Regions from separate parts of the Mycobacterium sp. 663a-19 genome, predicted to be linked through region 1. Evidence: riboswitches for the same ligand, from Rfam matches in the RefSeq annotation. Region 1 holds a riboswitch; the other holds the start of a gene.
The links. Region 1 has a riboswitch for cobalamin ahead of OQ968_RS18575 ((2Fe-2S)-binding protein). Riboswitches for the same ligand answer to the same signal wherever they lie in the genome.
Positions count from the first base shown of each region.

Region 1 (5,505 bases):
GCGCGTGCGAGAAATACACGAACGGAATGAGGATCGGCAGCGTCATGCTCAGATGGACGTCCAGCGTCGTCGGGATGAACCAGAACGGAATGAGCACCAGCACCGCCAGCACCGCCACGCGCAACATCATCCGGGCGACGGCGCCCTTGCCCGCCAGGTCATTTCGCACCCAGTCCCGCATCGAGTCGGGCAGCCGCCGTCCGTAGCAGTAGCGGATGTATTGCCACGCGTTGGGTTTGGTACGCGCCGTGTCTTTGGTCATGCCCATTAGAACGTCGCCTTCAGCGACGGCACCACCAACGCGGCCAGGCCGCGCACGGTCGCCTTGAGCATGTCGTAGACGTCGACGTAGTCGCGCCACAGGGTGATCCGCCCGTTGTGGACCTCGAAGATCCCGCACGCCCAGAACTGAATTCGCAGCGGGCCGAAGATCAGCGCGTCGGTGCGCTCGGTGAGCACCGCGCCACCGTCGGCGGCGATGCGGTGGATCTTCACCTCGAATCCGACGCGGCCTTGCATCCTGCTCAGCAGCTTCGCCGTTCGTCGCCCGCCGCGGATCCTCGAAAGTCCGACATTTTCGTAGACGAGGTCGTTGTCGAACAACGATTCAATGGTTTCGAAGTCCTCCTCCTGCAAGGCGTTCAGGAAAGCCTCGACCGTGCGGGTGTTCTCGGCGGTTGTCTGTGTCAGCTCGGTCATGGTGGCCAGCGTATTCGAGCGTGGCTGTGGCAGGGTAGGGCGGATGCGCGTGGCCGTGGTCGCCGGGCCGGATCCCGGGCACTCCTTTCCGGCGATCGCGCTGTGCCTGCGCTTCCGCGAGGCAGGGGACGAGCCCACCCTGTTCACCGGCGGGCAGTGGGTCGAGGCGGCCCGAGCCGCCGGCGTCGACGCGGTCGAGCTGGAGGGGCTCGCGGCGCTGGACGACGACGTCGACGCCGGGGCCAGGATCCACCGGCGCGCCGCGCGGATGGCGGTGCTCAACGTGCCCGCGCTGCGCGACCTGGCGCTCGACCTGGTGGTATCCGACGTCATCACCGCGGGCGGGGGGATGGCCGCCGAGCTGCTCGGCATTCCGTGGATCGAGCTGAACCCGCATCCGCTGTATCTGCCGTCCAAGGGATTGCCGCCGATCGGCAGCGGCCTCGCGCCCGGCACCGGCGTCCGCGGCCGAATGCGCGACGCCACGATGCGCGCGCTGACCGCGCGATCCTGGCGCGCCGGCATCAAGCAGCGCGGCGCCGTGCGGCTGCAGATCGGGTTGCCCGCCGTCGATCCCGGGCCGCTGCGTCGGCTGATCGCCACGCTGCCCGCAGTCGAGGTGCCGCGCCCGGACTGGCCCGACGAGGCCGTCGTCGTCGGCCCGTTGCACTTCGAGCCGACCGAGCGGGTGCTCGAGGTTCCCGCGGGCCCCGGTCCGGTGGTGGTGATCGCGCCGTCGACCGCCCTGACCGGGACCGCCGGCCTGGCCGAAGTATCGCTGGATTGCCTGACGCCGGGCGACACGTTGCCGGCGGGGTCGCGCCTGGTGGTGTCGCGGCTGGGCGGGGCGGACCTGACCGTGCCGCCGTGGGCGGTGGTGGGGCTGGGGCGCCAGGACGAGCTGATGGCGCATGCCGACGTGGTGATCTGCGGTGGCGGTCACGGAACCGTGGCCAAGGCGCTGCTGGCCGGGGTGCCGCTGGTGGTGGTCCCCGGCGGGGGAGATCAGTGGGAGATCGCCAACCGGGTGGTACGGCAGGGGAGCGCGCGGCTGGTTCGTCCGTTGACCGCCGGCGCGCTGGCCGCCGCGACGAACGACGTGCTGTCCTCGCCCGGCTACCGCGAGGCCGCCCGGGAAGCCGCCGCCGGCATCGCCGGGGTCGCCGACCCGGTGCGGGTGTGCCACGACGCGCTGGCCCTTGCGGGCTGAGCGACTGGGTATGTTGGCTGGCGTGCGGCTGACGGAGTTCAACGACAGGGTGGTGCTGCGGTTCGGCGCTACCTATGGGGCATCGGTCCTGGTGGATCACGTGCTGACCGGTCTCGACGGCCGGACCGCCGCCCAGGCAATCGAGGACGGCATCGACCCGCGCGACGTGTGGCGGGCGTTGTGCGTCGACTTCGACGTGCCCCGCGACCAGTGGTGACTCAGCGGCGGTTGGATCGCGGTGTCCGCCGCGGTGTCCGCCGAAAGACGCAGTCGTGGCAGACCGCCCGGCCGGGAACGCGATAGAACAGGCAGCAGCTGCGGCGCCGGAAGCCCAGATGCGGGCCGGTGACGACGCCGGATCCGGCCAGCATGCCGGTGTCCAGCAGCGAGTTGGTGATCTCGACGATGGGGCGGCGCAGGTCCGGCCGGGCAGAAAGCAGGGCCCGGGACGCCCCGACGAGCGCGGACGCGATGTTGCCCGCGAGCAGGGCCGGCGCGAGCTTGACCCGCAGTCCGGCGGCGAACGGTTTCATGTGCTGTTTCACGACGACGCGGTACAGCAGCTTCGCCGACGGCGGGTCGACGGCGTGCCCGACGGGTTCGGGCATCCGCAGTTGCGCCCCGCCGTCGGCGCGTTGCAGGTCCTTGAGATCGGGAACGACGCCGTGGGCCAGCGCGCACGCGAGCACCGGCGACCACAGCCGGGTGGCGTGGCCGAGATGCACCAGGGAGGCGCCGATCCGCAAGTCCGTCGTGCGGTAGCGCCGGGCGGTGGCCTCGACCAGATCGGCGCAGCCGTCGGCATAGGACTGCCTCACAGGATGCCATCCCGCCGCGTCACCGCCCACGGTCAGCGCGAAAAAGCCCTTGTAGGAAGATATTTCGGCCAGCGCAACAGAGATGTCCATGCTCACCCTCTCTGGGGAGATCCGCCCCAGTTGTGTCGAGGAGGCGCCGACGGTGAGTATCTGGCTCTCGGGTTGGGACATGCCCAGCCCGATCACAGTGGCGGGACCGCACCGGATTCGCACCGGTTTCCTCAGGCCTTGTCGGATTTCCTGAAGGCCCCGTCGGCGCCTTTCGGTAGCCGATGTTGCCACACCCGGTCCGCTGCGGCGTGTCGAACTTGAATCGAACAGGTGTTCGGCTACTGTGGTGAGCGTTCGGAGATGTGGACTTGTCGGTGGCCATCTCTAGTGTCACGGCCAACCGACCGATACCGGTCACCGAAACACCGACCAAGGAGAGGCACCATGACGCAAGCCCCCGACCGCGAGAAGGCTCTCGAGCTGGCGATGGCCCAGATCGAGAAGAGCTACGGGAAAGGCTCGGTGATGCGTCTCGGCGACGAGGCGCATCAACCAATCTCGGCAATACCGACCGGATCCATCGCACTGGACGCGGCCCTGGGCATCGGCGGCCTGCCGCGCGGCAGGGTTGTGGAGATCTACGGCCCGGAGTCCTCGGGTAAGACCACCGTCGCGCTGCACGCGGTGGCCAACGCCCAGGCCGCCGGCGGCGTCGCGGCGTTCATCGACGCCGAGCACGCCCTGGACCCCGACTACGCCAAGAAGCTCGGCGTCGACACCGACTCGCTACTGGTCAGCCAGCCCGACACCGGTGAGCAGGCGCTGGAGATCGCCGACATGCTGATTCGCTCCGGCGCGCTGGACATCCTGGTCATCGACTCGGTGGCGGCGCTGGTGCCGCGCGCGGAGCTCGAGGGCGAGATGGGCGACAGCCACGTCGGCCTGCAGGCCCGGCTGATGAGCCAGGCGCTGCGGAAAATGACCGGCGCGCTGAACAATTCGGGAACCACGGCGATCTTCATCAACCAACTGCGGGAAAAAATCGGAGTCATGTTCGGCTGCATGAACTATTCGACTCGAGTGACCCTTGCTGACGGCTCCACCGAAAAGATCGGCAAGATCGTCAACAACAAGATGGACGTCGAGGTGCTGTCCTATGACCCGGAGACGGACCGGATTGTGCCTCGCAAGATAGTGAACTGGTTCAATAACGGGCCGGCCGAACAGTTCCTGCAGTTCACCGTCGAGAAATCCACCGGCAACGGCAAATCGCAGTTCGCCGCCACGCCCAACCATCTGATCCGCACACCCAGTGGCTGGACCGAAGCGGGTGACCTCAACACCGGTGACCGGGTGCTGGCCACCGAACCGCGTCTGCTCAGCGACCAGCAGTTCCAGGTGGTGCTGGGATCGCTGATGGGCGATGGGAACCTCTCGCCCAATCGGCACGATCGCAACGGGGTTCGTTTCCGGCTGGGTCACGGCGCCAAGCAGGTGGAGTACCTCAAGTGGAAGACCGCGTTAATGGGCAACATTCCGCATACGGCGCGAGAGAACGCCAAGGGCGCGGGCTTCGTCGACTTCACCCCGCTGCCGGAACTCGCTGAGTTACAGCGCGCGGTTTATCTCGGGGATGGCAAGAAGTTCTTCTCCGAGGAATATCTCAAGGCGCTGACACCGCTGGCTTTGGCTATTTGGTACATGGATGACGGGTCATTCACCTTGCGTTCCAAAGGATTGCAGGAGCGTACGGCCGGTGGTAGCGGGCGCATAGAGATCTGCGTCGAAGCCATGACCGAAGGCACCCGTGCACGGTTGCGCGACTACCTGTGCGACACGCACGGCTTGGATGTGCAGCTGCGGCACCCTGGCTCAGCCGGTAAGGCGGTGCTGGTGTTCTCCACCGCCGCCTCGGCGAAGTTTCAGGAGCTGGTCGCGCCGTACGTGGCGCCGTCGATGGAGTACAAGCTGTTGCCGCGGTTCCGTGGCAAAGGGACGGTGACACCACAGTTCGCCGAACCCGCGCAACAATTGGTACCGGCTCGCGTTCTCGATGTGCATGTCAAACCGCAAACCCGGTCAATGAATCGGTTCGACATCGAGGTCGAGGGCAATCACAACTATTTCGTCGACGGGGTTATGGTGCATAACTCACCCGAAACTACAACGGGTGGAAAGGCTTTGAAGTTCTACGCGTCGGTGCGCATGGACGTGCGCCGGATCGAGACGCTCAAGGACGGCACCAACGCGGTCGGCAACCGCACCCGGGTCAAGGTCGTCAAGAACAAGGTGGCGTCCCCCTTCAAGCAGGCCGAGTTCGACATCCTCTACGGCCGGGGCATCAGCCGGGAGGGTTCGCTGATCGACATGGGTGTGGATCAGGGCTTCATCCGCAAGTCCGGTTCCTGGTTCACCTACGAGGGCGAGCAGCTCGGTCAGGGCAAGGAGAACGTCCGCAACTTCCTGATGGAAAACGCCGACGTGGCCAACGAGATCGAGAAGAAGATCAAGGAGAAGCTCGGCATTGGCGCGGTCGTGACCGATGACCCCTCCGGCGATGTCCTCCCCGCTCCCGTCGACTTCTGAGCCATCGCGCGAGGAGCAGGCGCGGGCGTTGTGCCTGCGCCTGCTCACCGCGAGGTCGCGCACCCGCGCCGAGTTGTCCGGTCAGTTGTCCAAACGCGGCTACCCCGACGACGTCACCGCCCGGGTGCTGGACCGGCTGGCCGCCGCCGGCCTGGTGGATGACGCCGACTTCGCCCAGCACTGGGTGCACTCCCGGCGGGC
Region 1 is NZ_JAPJAV010000010.1:130,882-136,386, reverse strand. Features, by position in the region: gene OQ968_RS18595 (DUF5313 domain-containing protein) at 1-262, opposite strand, end outside; gene OQ968_RS18590 (limonene-1,2-epoxide hydrolase) at 268-699, opposite strand; gene OQ968_RS18585 (glycosyltransferase) at 743-1,909, shown strand; gene OQ968_RS18580 (DUF3046 domain-containing protein) at 1,932-2,126, shown strand; gene OQ968_RS18575 ((2Fe-2S)-binding protein) at 2,128-2,817, opposite strand; cobalamin riboswitch at 2,851-2,996, opposite strand; gene recA (intein-containing recombinase RecA) at 3,163-5,304, shown strand; gene recX (recombination regulator RecX) at 5,276-5,505, shown strand, end outside.

Region 2 (10,276 bases), on a different contig from region 1:
CGCCGCCGCTGCCGGTCTTGCGCGCCGAGGACAGCATCTTCTTCAGCCACTTGCCGATGAAGCCACCCCCACCGACCGGGCTGGTGAACATGTCGGGATCGTCGGAATCGTCGACGGCGCCGTCGTCGAGTTCCTCGAGCTCTTTGGGGCCGCCGCGTGGGATGTGTTGGGGGTCTTCTCGGTCCTCCCGCTTGGCCGCCGCCGAGCACGCGGCCAGCACCTTCGCCGGACGGATCGCGCCGAATTCCGGTGGCGGGTCGTCGATCGCCACCTGCGCGCCGGCGAGTCGCAGGGACGCGGCGGGTGAGTCGCTGCGGCTCGCGACGTCGCGATCGCCCACCGACGTCAAGGCGCCCGGCAGCAGGTAGCCGTTGGCCACCAGCGCCCGATGGCCCTCGACGGCCAGGTAGCGCCTGGCCTGCCGCGGGTGGCGGACCAGGGCGCGCACGACGTCGGGATCCAGGCTGCCGGCCGCGATCATCGAGGCGTGCACGGCCACCGCTTCGAGTTTCGCGCGGTTTCGCGCGGCAGGATCCAGGTAGATCGTCTGGCCGTCGGTCCACGGGGGTTCGCCCGGCCGCTGTTCGGCGACCGCCAGGGGCCGGCCGGCGAGCGCGGAGGCGAGCAGGCCGAGGGCCTGCAGCCGATCGCCGGGAGCGTCGCTCGCCACGCACCACCTCCGAATCCCGCGACTCGTTGACCAAATATCTGTTCCAACGTAAAGTCCGGGGCTTGGCCCAGTCAATCGCGCGAGGTAAACAAGAGGACGTGGATTTCTCCTACCCGCCGGAGGTGGAACGGTTCCGCGCCGAGCTGCGCGAGTGGCTGTCGGCGAACCTGACCGGCGAGCTGATCGCCGCCCGGCGGCCCTCCGGCCGCGACGACGCGACGTTCGCGATGCTGCGGGACTGGAACCGCACCATGGCCGACGCCGGATGGGCGGCCGTCTCCTGGCCGCGCGAGTACGGCGGCCGCGGAGCGACGGTCTTAGAGCAGCTGGTCTACACCGAGGAAACCACACGCGCTCGGGCACCGTTGCCGCTCAACGTCATTGGCATGAACAACATCGCGCCCGCGATCATGCAGTACGGCACCGAGTCGCAGAAGGCAACGCTGCTCCCCCGCATGATGCGCGCGGACGACATCTGGTGCCAGGGGATGTCCGAGCCCGAGGCGGGCTCGGACCTCGCCGCGCTGCGCACCCGCGCGGTGCGCGACGGTGACGACTTCGTCGTCAACGGCCAGAAGGTCTGGACCTCGCTGGGGCACCGCGCCGACTGGTGCCAGCTGTATGTGCGTACCGACCCCGAGGCGCCGAAACACAAGGGGATCTCCTGCCTGATCGTCGACATGACGCTGCCCGGCATCGAGGTCCGACCGCTCGTCACGCTCAACGGTGACACCGACTTCGCCGAGCTGTTCTTTCGCGACGTGCGGGTCCCGGCGGACGCGTTGCTCGGACCGCTCGACGGCGGTTGGCAGGTGGCCACCACCACGCTGAGCCACGAGCGCGCCGGTGCCGCGCGGCTCTACGCCGAGATGCAGGTGCGGCTCGAGGAACTGGTGGCCGACTTCGCCGCGTCCAATGCCGGTCAAGACCCGGTGACACTGCGGCGCCTCGGCGAAATCGGGGTCCGCATCAAGTATCTCGAATTGCTTTGCCAGCGCTCTATTTCCGCGACGCTGCACGGCGGCTCGGACAAGGCAGCGCTCGGTTCGGCCAGCCTGGCCAAGACCGTGTGGGGCGAGATCGGGCAGGACATGGCCGCGCTGGCCTTCGACGTGCTGGGCACCGGCGGCGAGAAGCACCGGTGGGCCGATTACCGGCTGACGTCGCGATCGCTGACCATCGCGGGCGGCACGACCCAGATCAACAAGAACATCACCGCCCAACGCGTGCTGGGGTTGCCGCGCCAATGAACCTCGAATTGACCGACGAGCAAGTTGCGCTGCGCGACACGGCGCGGCGGTTTCTCGCCGAGAAGGCGCCGATTTCGGGCCACGTGCGCGCGCTGCTCGACGACCCGACGGGCACCACCGGCGCCGTCTGGCGCGGCCTTGCCGACCTCGGGACGACCGGCCTGCTGGTGCCGCCGGAATGCGGCGGGGCCGGGATGTCGATGGTCGAGGCCGGCATCGTGGCCGAGGAGCTCGGCACGGCGCTGCACCCGGGACCGTGGCTGTCGAGCGCCGTCGCCGCGCCGCGCGCCCTGGCCCGGCTCGGGGCCGAGGGCGCGGCCGCCGAGCTCTTCACCGGAATCGCCGACGGCACCGCCATCGCCACCGTCGGGCCGCTGCAGCGCAACGACGGTGCCGTCACCGCCGCCGACCGAGGCCCGGGCGTGGTGCTGCGCGGTGCGGCCGAGATCCCCGACGCCGCCGCGGCGGACGTCCTGCTCGTGCTTGCCGAGAACGGAGGCGGGACCGGGCTTTTCGCGGTGCGGACCGACTCGTCGGGTGTGTCGGTGACCCCCGAGCGCGGTATCGATCCCACCCGCAAGCGATTTTGGGTCGCGCTCGACGACGCGCCCGCACGCCGGCTGGCCACGCCGTCCCCGGATGCCATTGCGGCCGTCGTCGACGACGTGCTCATCGCCACCGCCGCCGACGCGCTGGGCGCCGCGCGGGCCGTCATGGACCTGGCCGTCGAATACGCCAAGGTGAGAAAGCAATTCGGCCAGGCCATCGGCTCGTTCCAGGCGATCCAGCATCTGTGCGTCGACATGTACGAAACCGTCGAGCTGGCCCGCAGCGGGGTGATCCACGCGCTGTGGGCCGCCGACCACGCCGACGCGCAGGAGCGGCACCTGTCCGCCTTGCGGGCCAAGGCGTTCGCCGGACGGTTGGCCACCGTCGGCGACACCGCCATCCAGGTGTTCGGCGGCATCGGCTACACCTGGGAGCACGACGCTCACCTGTACCTCAAACGCCTGCTGGGCTGGAGCGCGTTTCTCGGTGGGCCCGACGAGTATCTCACCGAAGTCGGTGCGCGCCTTGCGAAACGGAGCAGTTCATGATCGATTTCACCGGCCAGGTCGCGATCGTGACGGGCGCGGGCCGCGGCCTCGGCCGGTTGTATGCGCTGGAGCTGGCCCGGCGCGGCGCCTCGGTGGTCGTCAACGACCTGGGCGGCACCATGCACGGCGACGGCTCCGATGCCGCCGTCGCGGACCAGGTCGTCGCCGAGATCGAGGGCGAGGGCGGCGTCGCGGTGGCCTCGCACGACTCGGTCGCAAGCCCGGAGGGTGGTGAGGCGATCGTCGAGCAGGCCGTCGAACGCTTCGGCCGGCTCGACGCCGTCGTCAGCAATGCCGGGATTTTCAACAGCATTCCGTTCGACGAGCTGAGCGCGGACGACTGGCGCAGGATGCTCGCCGTGCATCTCGACGGCGGCTTCTATCTGAGCCAGCCCGCCTACCGGGTGATGAAGAAGCAGCGCTACGGCCGGTTCGTGTTCATCTCCTCCTCGGGAGGCATGTTCGGCCAGCCGCTGGAGGCCCACTACGCGGCGGCCAAGGCGGGCCTGGTCGGCTTGTCGAACGTGATCGCGATCGAGGGCGCCGAGCACGGCATCCTTTCCAACACCGTGCTCCCGTTCGGCTTCTCGCGGATGGTGACCGAAACGGTCGGAGACCCGAAAGCCCTTGAGGAGATTGGCTTCTTGAGCGTGATCAAGCCCGAGCTGGTGGTGCCCATGGTGGTGTTCCTGGCGAGCCGGGCCTGCGACTTCGGCCATCGGAACTACTCGGCCTGCGCCGGTCGTTTCGCCCGCGTCTTCGTCGGACTCGGCGCGGGCTGGCTCGCGGACAAGGACGGCAACCCGACCGCCGACGACATCGAGGCCCACCTTTCCGAGGTGTCGGCGACCGAGCCGTTCACCGTGCCCGGTTCGATCTTCGAGGAAGTCTTCGCTGTGGCGGCCCGGCTCGGCGTGAGCACCTGATGGGCGGCTGATCATGGACCTCGAGTACCTGCTGACCGCCACCCGTTCCGCGCGCAAGTCGCTCGACGTGGATGCGCCGGTCGACATCGACGACATTCGCGACTGCCTGCGGATCGGGTTGCAGGCGGCCAACGGCTCGAATCAGCAGTCGTGGCGGTGGCTGGTGGTCACCGATCCCGCGCTGCGGGACAAGATCGCCGGGCTGTACCGGGAGGCCTATCTGCTGCGGGTCGGCGGGCAACTGCTCGCCGGCATGCTGCCGGCCGGCACGCCGGAGGGCAGGCTCATGTCGTCGACGGAGTGGTTGGTCGAGAACATGACGAGGGTGCCGCTGCTGGTGATCCCCTGCTATGAGCCGTATCTGCCGCGCATCGACGGTGACGAGTCGTTTCACCAGGCCACGCTGTACGGATCGATCTTCCCGGCGGTGTGGAACTTTCAACTGGCGCTGCACACCCGCGGCTACGGGACGTGCGTCACGACGCTGCACCTGCACCGCGAGGACGAGGTCCGGCGGCTGCTCGGGATTCCGCCGACCTACGTCCAGGGCTGCCTGCTGCCCGTCGGTCGCCTCCGTGCGGGGCACACGTTCCGGCCGGCCCGGCGGCGCCCCGTCGAGGAGGTGGTCGCGCGCGACCGCTGGGACGGCCCCGCCCTTTAGAATGGGCCTTTCAGCGCCTTGTACAGCGGATTCCTTTCGCCCGGTCTGATAGCCTCTAACAAAGATTTGGTTCGGACGGGAGGACGGATGCGCATGCGCGCAAAGCAGTCGTCCGGTCTGGCGTATCACTAGTCATGGCCAAAGCCGAATCGTTGGCATCCAAGCGGCCGGCGGATCGTCTGGATCCGGCCGGCGCCGACGACTCCGGGACGCGCCGCACCGAGATCCTGCAGACCGCGGCGTCGCTGATCGCCTCGTCCGGACTGCGCACGTCGCTGCAGGAAATCGCCGACGCGGCAGGCATTCTCCCGGGGAGCCTGTATCACCATTTCGAGTCCAAAGAGGCGATCCTCGTCGAGCTGATACGCCGGTATCAGGACGATCTGAACCGCATCGGGCTCGCGGCCCAGGCGAGGCTGGACGAACCCGACTCGCGACCCGTCTCCGAGAAGATCCTCCAGTTGGGGTCGGCGATCGCCAACTGTGCCGTGCAGCATCGGGCCGCCCTGCAGATGTCGTTCTACGAGGGGCCGAGCGCGGACCCGCAACTCATGAAGCTCACCCGGCAACAGTCCACCGCGATCCAGGAGGCGATGCTGCAAACGCTGCGCGCCGGTAGGTGGAGCGGCTACATCAAACCCGACATCGACCTTCCCACGCTGGCCGACCGCATCTGCCAGACCATGCTGCAGGTCGGGCTCGACGTCATCCGGCACACCGCGTCCGCCGACCAGGTGGCCGAGTTGCTGTGCCGAATCATCTTGCAAGGCTTGGCGGCCCGGCCGCCGACCGACTCGGCACTGGATCGCTCCAAGGCTTTCAAGGCCGCGAGCGACGTGATCGAGACGTGGGCCGACGACAGCGAAGCCAGCGACAAGGCGGCCCACGTGCGCGCGGTGGCGCGAGCCGAGTTCGGCCGCAAAGGGTATGAGGTCACGACCATCAGGGACATCGCGTCCGCGGCGGGTCTTGGCACCGGGACCGTGTATCGGGTGATCGGGTCCAAGGACGAACTGCTGGACTCGATCATGCGCTCGTTCGGGCAGAAGGTGGAGGCGGGCTGGGTCGCCGTGCTGCGCTCCGATGCCACGCCCATCGAAAAGCTGGACGCGCTGAGTTGGGTCAACGTCAATGCACTGGACCAGTTTTCCGACGAGTTCAGGATCCAGCTCGCCTGGATGCGGCAATCGCCGCCGACGGCCAACCCGGGGTGGTCGTACGCCACGCGGCTTCGGCAAATGAAATCACTGCTCTCCGAAGGGATTCGGTCGGGCGAGATCCAGATCGACACGCCCTCCACGGCGATGCTGGCGCGGTGCGTCATCGGGGTGCAGTGGATACCGGAGAACATTCTTCGCGCCATCGGCCGCCGGCCGGCGCTGATACATGCCCGCGACACCTGCCTGCGGGGCGTCGCCGTTCGCGGGAAGTAAGACCGTCTAACTCGATCCGGCACCCCGGTATTGAACCAAATAACTGTTACCCATACAGTTGTCCAATTAGAACCGGGTTGGCAGTTACCGAGAAGGGGATTTCCATGACCATTGTCGATCGGTTGCGCTACGACGGCAAGCGCGCGCTCGTTGTCGGTGGTGCGACGGGCATGGGCGCCGCGGCGGCCAAGTCAGCCGGCGAGCTCGGCGCCGAGGTCATCGTGATGGACTACGCGCCGGTGAAGTATGACGTCGCCAAGTCCATCCAGGTGGACCTGCGCGACCCCGCGTCGATCGACGCCGCCGTCGAGCAGGTGGACGGCCCGGTCCACGCCCTGTTCTCGGCCGCCGGCATCGCCGACGGCACAACCGACCTGATGGCGATCAACTTCCTCGGCCACCGGTACCTCATCGAGCGCCTGCTCGAGAAGAACCAACTTCCCTCGGGCTCGGCGATCTGCTTCATCTCCTCGGTCGCCGGCATGGGCTGGGAAAATGACCTGGACCTGCTGAACGAGTTCCTCGCCACCCCGGACTTCGCGGCGGCACAGGAGTGGGTCAAGGCGCACGAGCCGGAAGGCATCATCCACTACGGCTTTTCCAAGAAGGTCGTCAACGCCTACGTCGCGACCCAGGGCTACCCGCTGCTGAAGAAGGGCATCCGCATCAACGCGATCTGCCCGGGCCCCACCGACACCCCGCTGGCCCAGGCCAACGCCGACCTCTGGCTCACCTTCGCACAGGACTACCGCGACGAGACCGGCTCCAAGGTGCACACCCCGGAGCAAATGGGCGACGTCATGGCGTTCCTCAACAGCGCCGCCGCCTTCGGCATCAACGGCATCACGCTGCTGGTGGACTACGGGCACACCATGGCCTCGCTGACCGGCGCCTACCCGCCCGGCAAGCCGATCATCGATCTGATCATGGGCCGGGTGAAGCTCTAGCCCGTCGTCTCCCCGCGAGACTGCAACGGCCGACGGGTCCACTCGGCGTTTGCGTCGGTAACTGCAGTCTCGCGGTTGAGTACCGTCGGGGCATGCGCATCGTTGTCATCGGCGGCCACGGCAAGGTCGCGCTGCAGCTCGCCCGCATCCTGTCCGAGCGTGGCGACGAGGTGACCTCGGTCTTCCGCAACCCCGACCACTCAGACGACGTCGCCGCCACCGGGGCCCACCCGGCGGTGGCCGACATCGAGCGGCTCGACACGGCCACGCTGGCAGACCTGCTTACCGGGCACGACGCGGTCGTCTTCTCCGCCGGGGCCGGCGGTGGCAACCCGGCCCGGACCTATGCCGTCGACCGCGACGCGGCGATCCGGGTGATAGACGCGGCGGTCCGGGCGGGAGTGCGGCGGTTCGTGATGGTGTCGTACTTCGGTGCCGGCCCGGATCATGGTGTGCCGCAAGATGATCCGTTCTTCCCCTATGCCGAGGCCAAGGCCGCCGCCGACGCCCAACTTCGCGCCAGCGGGCTGGATTGGACGGTGCTGGGACCGGGCCGGCTCACCCTCGAGCCCGCCACCGGCCGGATCGCCATCGGCAGGGGCAAGGGTGAGGTCTCGCGAGCCGATGTCGCGGGCGTCGTCGCGACCGCGCTGGCCGACGGCTCGACCGTCCACCGCACCATCGAATTCAACAACGGCGACATCCCGATCGCCGAGGCGCTGGCGGGCTGACTATGCTGCTTCTCGCAGCTGGTCTGCTGTCGCCGCAGCCGCGGCGCCGGCATCGAGCGAGGCATGTTAGTCATGCGTCGCAAGAGGGAACCCGGTGAGAGTCCGGGACTGTCCCGCAGCGGTATGCAGGAACGAACGCCGTCACCAAGCACTGGTCTGAAAGACCGGGAAGCGACGGCCAGTAGGAGCACCACCGGGGTGCGTGCCTGCGAGTCCGAAGACCTGCCGGCTGTGCCGGGCGCGCCGCGTCCGGCGGGCTCATCGCCTCGTGGAATGGGCGTCTGGCCGTGGCCGTTGCGGTTTGTGTACCGCCAACGGCATCGGCTGCGCGTCTGCCGGCGGTGAACCGAACCGTCGAATGAAGGACGAAATCGTGACTCCTGTAAGCAGTCAACCATTCACCGCCACGGTCACCGGCTCGCCGCGCATCGGCCCGAAGCGCGAACTCAAGCGCGCCACCGAGGGCTATTGGGCCGGACGCACCAGCCGATCGGAACTGGAGTCCGTCGCCGCCACATTGCGCCGCGACACGTGGGCGGGCCTGGCGGCCGCCGGCCTGGACTCGGTGCCGGTGAACACCTTCTCGTACTACGACCAGATGCTGGACACGGCGGTCATGCTCGGCGCGCTGCCGGCCAGGGCCGCCCAAGTCCCCGACGAACTCGACCGATACTTCGCCGCCGCGCGCGGCAACGAGGAGGTCGCGCCACTGGAGATGACCAAGTGGTTCGACACCAACTATCACTACCTGGTTCCCGAGATCGAGCCCGCAACCCGGTTCGCGCTGAACCCGGACAAGGTGCTTTCCGAGTTGAAAGAGGCGCTCGGACAAGGCATTCCGGCGCGCCCGGTGGTCATCGGGCCGGTCACCTTCCTGCTACTGAGCAAGGGCGCCGAGGGCGCGGGCGCACCCATCGAGCGGCTGCAGGAGCTGGTGCCGATCTACTCCGAGCTGCTGTCGCTGCTCGCCGACAACAGCGCGCAGTGGGTGCAGCTCGACGAGCCGGCGCTGGTCACCGACATCTCCCCCGACGCGCCCGCGCTGGCCGAGGCGGTGTACAGCGCGCTGGGCGCGGTCAGCAACCGCCCCGCCATCCACGTCGCCACCTACTTCGGCGACCCGGGCGCCTCCCTGCCGGCACTGGCCCGCACGCCGGTCGAGGCGATCGGCGTCGACCTGGTCGCCGGGGCCGACACCGCCGTCGCGGCCATTCCCGAGCTTGCCACCAAGGCGCTGGTGGCCGGCATCGTCGACGGGCGCAACGTCTGGCGCACCGACCTGGAGTCGGCGCTAGGCAAGCTGGCGACGCTGCTCGGCTCGGCGGCCAATGTCGCGGTGTCGACGTCGTGTTCGACGATGCACGTGCCGTACTCGCTGGAACCCGAAACCGGGCTCGACGACGCCCTGCGCAGCTGGCTGGCGTTCGGGCGGGAGAAGGTCGACGAGGTGGTGACGCTGGCGCGCGCACTGCATGACGGGCCCGACACAGTCGCCGACGCGATCGCGGCGTCCAACGCCGCGGTGGCCTCGCGCAAGAAGGACCCGCGGCTGCACAACGGCCAGGTCCGGGCCCGGATCGACGAGATCGTCGCCTCGGGCTCGCACCGGGGCGACGCGGCCGCGCGCCGCGCGAGTCAGGAGGCGCGGCTACAGCTGCCCCCGCTGCCGACCACGACGATCGGCTCCTACCCGCAGACGTCGGCAATCCGCAAGGCGCGCGCGGCTTTTCGGGCCGGCGAGATCGACGAGGCCAGCTACGTCGGCAAGATGCGCAAGGAGATCGCCGACGTCATCAAGCTGCAGGAGGAACTCGGCCTCGACGTGCTGGTACACGGCGAGCCCGAGCGCAACGACATGGTGCAGTACTTCGCCGAGCAGCTCGAGGGCTTCTTCGCCACGCAGAACGGCTGGGTGCAGTCCTACGGCAGCCGCTGCGTGCGCCCGCCGATCCTCTACGGCGACGTGGTTCGCACCCACCCGATGACGGTCGAATGGATCACCTACGCACAGTCTTTGACCGACAAGCCGGTGAAGGGGATGCTGACCGGGCCGGTCACCATTCTGGCCTGGTCGTTCGTCCGCGACGACCAGCCGCTGGCCGACACCGCCAACCAGGTGGCCCTGGCCATCCGGGACGAGACCGTGGACCTGCAGGCCGCCGGAATCGCCGTCATCCAGGTCGACGAGCCGGCGCTGCGCGAGCTGCTGCCGTTGCGCCGCGCCGACCAGGACGAGTACTTACGTTGGGCCGTTGGCGCTTTCCGGCTGGCCACTTCCGGAGTCGCCGACTCGACGCAGATCCACACGCACCTGTGCTACTCGGAGTTCGGTGACGTCATCGGGGCGATCGCCGACCTGGACGCCGACGTCACGTCGATCGAGGCGGCACGCTCGCACATGGAGGTGCTGGACGACCTGAATGCCGCCGGCTTTTCCAACAGCGTGGGCCCGGGCGTGTACGACATCCACTCGCCGCGGGTGCCGAGCGCAGACGAGATCGCGGAGTCGCTGCGCGCGGCGCTGCGAGCCGTTCCGGCGCAACGACTCTGGGTCAACCCCG
Region 2 is NZ_JAPJAV010000003.1:411,596-421,871, forward strand. Features, by position in the region: gene OQ968_RS08570 (nitric oxide reductase activation protein NorD) at 1-670, opposite strand, end outside; gene OQ968_RS08575 (acyl-CoA dehydrogenase family protein) at 769-1,920, shown strand; gene OQ968_RS08580 (acyl-CoA dehydrogenase family protein) at 1,917-3,017, shown strand; gene OQ968_RS08585 (SDR family NAD(P)-dependent oxidoreductase) at 3,014-3,943, shown strand; gene OQ968_RS08590 (nitroreductase family protein) at 3,957-4,604, shown strand; gene OQ968_RS08595 (TetR/AcrR family transcriptional regulator) at 4,739-6,037, shown strand; gene OQ968_RS08600 (SDR family oxidoreductase) at 6,142-6,984, shown strand; gene OQ968_RS08605 (SDR family oxidoreductase) at 7,077-7,715, shown strand; cobalamin riboswitch at 7,766-7,960, shown strand; gene metE (5-methyltetrahydropteroyltriglutamate--homocysteine S-methyltransferase) at 8,074-10,276, shown strand, end outside.
Region 2: another riboswitch for cobalamin. It lies ahead of metE (5-methyltetrahydropteroyltriglutamate--homocysteine S-methyltransferase); the one in region 1 lies ahead of OQ968_RS18575 ((2Fe-2S)-binding protein).